Regions from separate parts of the Marinobacter sp. tcs-11 genome, predicted to be linked through region 2. Evidence: riboswitches for the same ligand, from Rfam matches in the RefSeq annotation. Region 2 holds a riboswitch; the other holds the start of a gene.
The links. A riboswitch is a leader RNA that binds a small molecule or an ion and turns the genes downstream of it on or off. The one in region 2 is predicted to bind cobalamin.

Region 1 (3,501 bases), 280 kb from region 2:
GTCGTCCGCTGCGGTCGCAATAATCCCGAAGTTTTCGGTGATCACAGGGTCCTGTGTTGAAGATGAGGAATCGCCACCACAACCGGTCAGACCGATGGTCAGTGCGAGCGCTGCAAGGGTGTTTGTGCGCAATGAGAAAAATTCCGTTTGGTTCATGGTATTGCCCTTGTAATGGTCAGAAGGAATGCTTGATGTTGATAAACCAGCCACGCCCGGGGCCGGGGAACCGATTGAAGTCCTGATAGATTTCGTCGGTGATGTTGCGAACTTCCAGTCGTGCCTCAGTCATGCTCTTGTCCGGCCAGATCCGTTGCCATTGCACCGTTGCGTTAAGCGTCTCTCTGGCATCAGCTTCCAGGATATTGGCGGAGTCATAATAGAGTTCATCGTCCACCTGATAGGACAGGTCGATCTGGAAGGGCCTGAAACGCCAGCGGGTACCGGCAAGAAACGATTCGTGATAAATACCCGGCAACCGCTTTTCGAAACGCGTGCGCACTGACTTGTCGGTATTTTCCGACTCCTGCACCGTGGCATTGCCGTAGAGGGACCAGGCGGGGGTGATGGAGAAAACCGCATCCAGCTCCACGCCATAAACCTCGGCTTCCAGGTTGCGATAACGGCCGACGCCGCGCGCATCGTAGGTTGCGATCACCGCAGGGTCGAGCACCCGGAAATACCCCGTGGCTTCGGCATGCCCCCAGCCCTGGTCTGTGCGCAGTGTCAGGTCGTAGTTCATCGATTCTTCCGGCTGCAGGTCCGGGTTGCCGATAAACAGCCCCTGCTGACCGTATAGCTCTTGAAGGGTAGGAACGCGCACGTTGTTTGCAATGTTGCCAGAGAGTGTCCAGTTGTTATCAACCAGATGGGTCAGGCCGAGCTGCCAACTGGTGTAATTGTCTCGGGAACGGGTAGCCTGGGTGGTTCCGTCTCCAAGTGATTCGTCTGATTCATCCCGAACGTGTACCTGACGAATGGCGGCCTGGGTTTTCCAGCGGTTATCGCGACTCTGCCAGGCGTGTGAGAGTGACCCGGTAGCCTGGAAGCGTTCCCGCTCATCCCGAGGATCTGGGTCTTGTCTGTCGTCTTGCTGGTAGTCATAGCGGGTGGTATCAACGCTCAGCGTGATGGTGTGGTTGCCGAGTAAAGCGGATAGGGTATTCACCAGCCCAAGCTGTTGTGTGTCGGTTTTTACATCGGAGACTCCGAGACCTACCCGACCGCTGGTATTGTCGTAGTGTTCGGTGATATCGCCGACAATCAGGCGATGGCTGGAGTGCAGCTTGCCCTGTAACCATCCACGTTCCTGACCCTGAAGTTGTAGGCGAAAAGTTTCGTTCGCCAGAGACGCATCGTTGTCCCGCCAGTTCTGGATGGTTGGCACACCCTGCTCATAATGGGTGTATTGGAACAGAGCGTCGACCTGGGCTGTCCGGCTGATCTCCCAGCCAAGTTTCGTGCTGACAGCATCCTGTTGATAATCCGCATTGCGCCGCTTGGTGTTATCACCATCATTCGGATTGAACCAGTCACTGAGGTTGGGGTATTCAAAGTCGTTATTGCTGGTTTGTCGATCAAGCGACACCCAATAGTAAAAATCGTCGTGGCTGCCGCTGTTGAAGAGGCCGGTTCGGTAAGTATCAAAGGAACCAGCGCCGACATTGATGCTGGTGGCATCCTCGATGTCTTTGCCAAGGCTTTCCAGAACCACCACACCACCGATGCCCGCCTGAGGCAGCTGTGCTGGGGCTCCACTGGGGTACACCTGAATACGGCTGACATCAGTTAACGACAGTTTGCCGAGGTCAACACCGCCGGTGACCGGATCGTTCAGTAGCATACCGTCCAGAACAACCTGTACCTGCCGCGAGGTCGATCCTCGAATGGACACTGACGAGGCGCTTCCCAGTCCGCCGCTTTGTCGGATCTGGACGCCGGCCTGATCGCTAATAACGTCAGCGACTGAAGCGGTCCGGTTTTCGATGCTGGACCGATCCAGAACGCGCACGGGGCCTGTGGCCTGGCTTGGATCTATATCGCTGGCGGCGTTGATGGGAGAGCTTTCCACGACTATGAAGGGAAGAGTCTCTTCCGCAACGGCACTTGTGGCCATCAACGTAAAACCGAGGATAACGACTTTCTTCATCGTAGAACTGGGTACCGGCTGCGTTTCTCAGAGTCTGCAACCAGCATTGGTGATGTTTCTGGTTGCCTGAACAGCTACCAAAAGAGAAGAGGCGCATGCGCCTGCTCCGTGCTCTGACCCTCCGTCAAAACACTGATAGCCGGTAGCAGGCCGGTCTCCGGGCTTGCGGTTGGCGTTATCGCCAGAGTAGGATGCCTTCCCACAGCGTTTTGCTGCAGTGGCTGGCTCAGGGCCATTCCTCTCGTACCGCATACCGTTGCGGGGGCAGCGTCGGAATTTCACCGAACTTCCCAGTTTCACCCATCGCTCAGTCGAACAGTTGTCGCGCTTGAGGTGGGCACCTGCTACGGATAAAAAATTTGAGTGAGAGTTTACGGTGTGGCCAAGAGGTCGTCAATAAATGACAAATAGTTCAGAGTTAGCCAACGCTCAGGAGGTCTCATGATAGTCATTCGGGTTTTCGTGCTTTTCCTGATGCTCTCCAGCCATGTGGTGGCTGATGTCTGTGCCACGGACGATAACGGAGTGGAGCTTTGTTTGCCCGGGCCTGCCCAGCGCATCGTGACACTATCCCCCGGGGCGACGGAGCTGGCGTTTGCCGCCGGTGCTGGTGAGCAGGTTATCGCTGTTGTTGATTACAGCGATTATCCCCCGGAGGCTGAAATGTTGCCCAATGTCGGGAGCCATACCCGGATTGACCTGGAGGCATTGGTCGCTCTTAAGCCGGATCTGGTGGTTACCTGGGTGTCTGGTAATCCGGTTGAGCAGGTCGCTATGCTCAATCAGCTTGGCATGGCCACTTTTGCGATTGAGCCACGAACGTTTGAAGGTGTGTCCTCGGTGCTGGAGAGGCTGGCGTTGCTCGCGGGTACAGAGTCTGAGGGTTATGCTGAGGCGGCCCGGTTTCGACAGGGAATTGCCGCATTGGCCAAGCAATATCGGGGGCGTGAACCCGTTCGTGTGTTTTATCAAGTGTGGGATCAGCCTTTGATGACGATCAATGATGAGCATCTGATCGGAAAGGTGATTTCTTTGTGCGGTGGCCAGAATATTTTTGGCGAGATGGCTCGCCTGGTGCCGCGTATCGGGCCGGAAGATGTTCTGGCCGGTGACCCCGAAGCCATCCTGTCGGGCGGCACCGATGAAGACGGCAACAGTTATACAAGCCTTGAGCGCTGGAGGGAGTTTGGCGCGATGGCGGCGGTAGCGGCGGATAATTTGTTTATCATTCCGGCCTCGCCCATTTCACGCCCCACGCCGCGTTTGCTGGATGGAGCGCGCACGGTTTGCGAGAAACTGGATATGGCGCGTGCTCGGTTGTAATAACACAAGGATCCGCTTGAGGGACCGGGAAT
Region 2 (3,501 bases):
CACCGTACCGCCCCGGGAGCACGGTGGTAACTGCGACATCAAGGACTTGTCCCGTGGTTCCAAGGTGTATTTCCCGGTCTATGTGAAGGGGGCAGGCCTGTCGGTGGGCGACCTGCACTTCAGCCAGGGCGACGGCGAGATTACCTTCTGCGGCGCCATCGAAATGGCCGGCTGGATTCACCTGCGGGTGAACCTGATCAAGGACGGTATGGCCAAATACGGCATCAAGAACCCGGTCTTCAAACCCAGCAGCATCAAGCCGCGCTACGAGGACTATGTGATCTTCGAGGGCATCTCGGTGGATGAAGAGGGCCAGCAGCACTACCTGGACGTGCACGTGGCCTACCGCCAGGCCTGCCTCAACGCCATCAACTACCTGACCAAGTTCGGTTACACCCCGGCTCAGGGCTACGCGTTGCTTGGCTGTGCGCCGGTGGAAGGCCACATCAGTGGCGTGGTGGATGTGCCCAACGCCTGCGCCACCTTGTGGTTGCCGACCGAGATTTTTGACTTCGACATCAACCCCACGGCGGAAGGACCGACCAGGAAGGTCACGCCGGGCACCGACGTACCCCTTTCACCGGACAAGGAGTAAGCCATGCCACTGTACGACTACAAATGCCGGGAACACGGGCTGTTCCAGGAACTGGGCGCCATGGCCGAAGCCGGTAACCCGGCCCATTGCCCCACCTGCAAGGCGCTGTCACCCCGGGTGATTGTGCTGCCGCCGGAGCTCCTGGCCATGGACCCGGCCCGCCGCAACGCGGAGGCGCGGAATGAGAAGGCGAGCCACGAGCCCATCATCTCCACCGCCGACCAGCGGGCCCGGGACGCCGAGCACCGCAAGAGTTGTGGCTGCAAGAAAAAGTCGGACGGTAAACACATGCTGTTCTACACCGCCGACGGCAAGAAGATGTTCCCGTCCATGCGGCCCTGGATGATCAGCCACTGACCATTGCTTTCACGTGTTTGGCCCCCTTGAGGGGCCTTTTTTATGGCTGCTCACTGGTTGTGCTCGAGGGTGAGGTCGCCATACCAGGCCGTGGCCTGCTCGCCGGTGTTGTCGGCGTCGGTCATGATGGCCACGCCCACAATGGCGGGCGGTTCTTCGCCGAAGGCCTGCCGGTAATCTGCCACCAGATCCCGGGTAACGGTCACCCATTCGCCCACCTGCGACGGCCCGGAGTTGACGGCAATCATCATGGTTTTGTCGGTGTAGGCGTTGGCGACCATGCTCTGTTCTGGTAGCTGATTGGCCCAGATGTAGTTCAGGGCGTTGCCGGGCAGGGTCTCGCCGAACAGCACTTCCACGGTCTTGCGCCTGGCCCGTTCAAAAAAACCGGCTTTGTCCGGTTGAAACTCAAAGGCGACGTAGATGCGGGCAGGGTAGTCATCACCGGATTTTTCGCGGGCGTTGCCGGCTTCGTAGATGTTCGACACCTTCCAGCGCCATGACAACGTGAGCGAGTCGCCGGGCACCAGCTCAACACGGGCAATCAGCCCGGAGGCGCTGTCGTCTGCGTCGGCACGGACCACCTGCTGGCCGTCGTCCGTGTCCAGGGTGTAGCGGGTATGTGTCTCGATGTTCGGAAAGGTCAGGGGCTCCCAGCCGTCCTCCAGTGAGGTCATGGTGGAGAACCGGGTTAGCCGGTCTGTTTCTGCCCACACCGGGCTGGCGGCGAGACCGAGCGTCAGGGTACTGGCCAAAAGCAGCGAAATTCTCACATTCATTCCTCAAATCCGGTGGTCTGGAGATGGACAGGCGCTGTTGCAAAAAGTGCCTTGTCTTGGCGTATTCGGCCCTATATAGTGACCGGGTCCTTGGTTAACTACCATATATTGTGATCAAGCTCTGATCATCTTGATCACAGGGTAGTCGGGAATCCGGTGAGAATCCGGAACTGACGCGCAGCGGTATTGGGGAACGAGCGTGGCAAGATGACACTGGCGCAAGCCGGGAAGTCGCCACGTTAGGCAGAGCTGAAAGGTTCACGCCCCTGAGTCCGAAGACCTACCAGGGATCAGAAGCCCCCATGGGTTTCTGGACTGCACCTTCGCGATTCAAGGGTGAGCAGATTGGTCAGGCCTGCCCGTATTCGGGGCAAGGTGTGCCACTGCGTTCGCGAGGGTGAAACGGAACCAACGCGAATTCAGGAGAGCACCATGACAGCCACTGCCATTGCCGAACCCCCGGCCCCCGCGACCGATACCCAATCCCTGCAAGTTATCAAACGAAACGGCACCCTGGTGAGTTTCAACCCGGCCAAGATCAGTGTGGCGGTGACCAAAGCCTTCCTGGCGGTGGAAGGGGACCAGGCAGCCGGTTCCGCCCGCATCAACGACGCCGTGCACCGGGTTACCGAACAGGTAGTGCAGGCCATCAGCCGCCGCCTCAAAGCTGGTGGCAAGGTGCACATCGAAGACATCCAGGACCAGGTGGAACTGGCCCTGATGCGGGCCGAAGAGCAGAAAGTGGCCCGGGCCTACGTTCTGTACCGTGAAGAACACGCCCGCCAGCGCGCCGTGGACGAGCCGGTGGAAGCGCATCCGCACCTGACCGTGAAAAAAGCCGATGGCAGCATCGCCCCGCTGGACCTGGGCCTGATGAAGCAGCAGGTGGAACAGGCGGCTACCGGCCTGGACGGCATCAACGGCGATTCGCTGGTGGAAGATGCCCTGCGCAACCTCTACGACGGCATCGAAGAGACCGAAGTCCTGTCTGCCCTGATCATGACCGCCCGGGGCCGCATTGAACGGGAACCCGACTACAGCGCCGTAACCGCCCGCCTGCTGCTGGAACAGCTCCGGCTGGAAACAGCGGAAGCCCTGGACCTGCCCCGCAGTCTTCCGCTGGCGGAGATTTATCCACAGGCCCTGAGCGCCTTTGTTCACGCCGGTATCCGCTACGAACTGCTGGACGAAGCCCTGGCGGCCTTTGATCTGGAACGCCTTGGCAACGCCCTGAAACCGGAACGCGATCTCCAGTTCGGCTTCCTGGGCCTGCAAACCCTGTACGACCGTTACTTCCTGCACTGGAACAAAGCCCGCCTGGAACTGCCCCAGGTGTTCTTCATGCGGGTGGCCATGGGCCTGGCACTGCGTGAGGACGACCCCAACGCCCGCGCCATCGAATTCTATGAGCTGCTGTCCAGTTTCGATTACATGGCCAGCACGCCCACCCTGTTCAACAGCGGCACCCGGCATTCCCAGCTGTCGTCCTGCTACCTGACCACGGTGGGCGACGACCTGGAGGGCATTTACGGGGCCATTCGCGATAACGCCCTGCTGTCCAAATGGGCCGGTGGTCTGGGCAACGACTGGACCCCGGTGCGGGCCCTGGGCTCCCACATCAAGGGCACCAACGGCCAGAGCCAGGGCGTGGTGCCGTTCCTGAAAGTGGTCAACGACACCGCCGTGGCGGTGAACCAGGGCGGCAAGCGCAAGGGCGCGGTCTGTGCTTATCTGGAAAGCTGGCACCTGGACATCGAAGAGTTCCTGGAA

Region 1: another riboswitch for cobalamin. It lies ahead of ARC85_RS00700 (TonB-dependent receptor plug domain-containing protein); the one in region 2 lies ahead of ARC85_RS01950 (ribonucleoside-diphosphate reductase subunit alpha).

What each region holds. Positions count from the first base shown of each region.
Region 1 is NZ_LLYU01000001.1:159,588-163,088, reverse strand. Features, by position in the region: gene ARC85_RS00705 (hypothetical protein) at 1-156, opposite strand, end outside; gene ARC85_RS00700 (TonB-dependent receptor plug domain-containing protein) at 176-2,146, opposite strand; cobalamin riboswitch at 2,278-2,506, opposite strand; gene ARC85_RS00695 (cobalamin-binding protein) at 2,588-3,469, shown strand; gene ARC85_RS00690 (FecCD family ABC transporter permease) at 3,500-3,501, shown strand, end outside.
Region 2 is NZ_LLYU01000001.1:440,956-444,456, forward strand. Features, by position in the region: gene fmdA (formamidase) at 1-595, shown strand, start outside; gene ARC85_RS01940 (zinc ribbon domain-containing protein) at 599-952, shown strand; gene ARC85_RS01945 (DUF3047 domain-containing protein) at 1,003-1,731, opposite strand; cobalamin riboswitch at 1,837-2,033, shown strand; gene ARC85_RS01950 (ribonucleoside-diphosphate reductase subunit alpha) at 2,164-3,501, shown strand, end outside.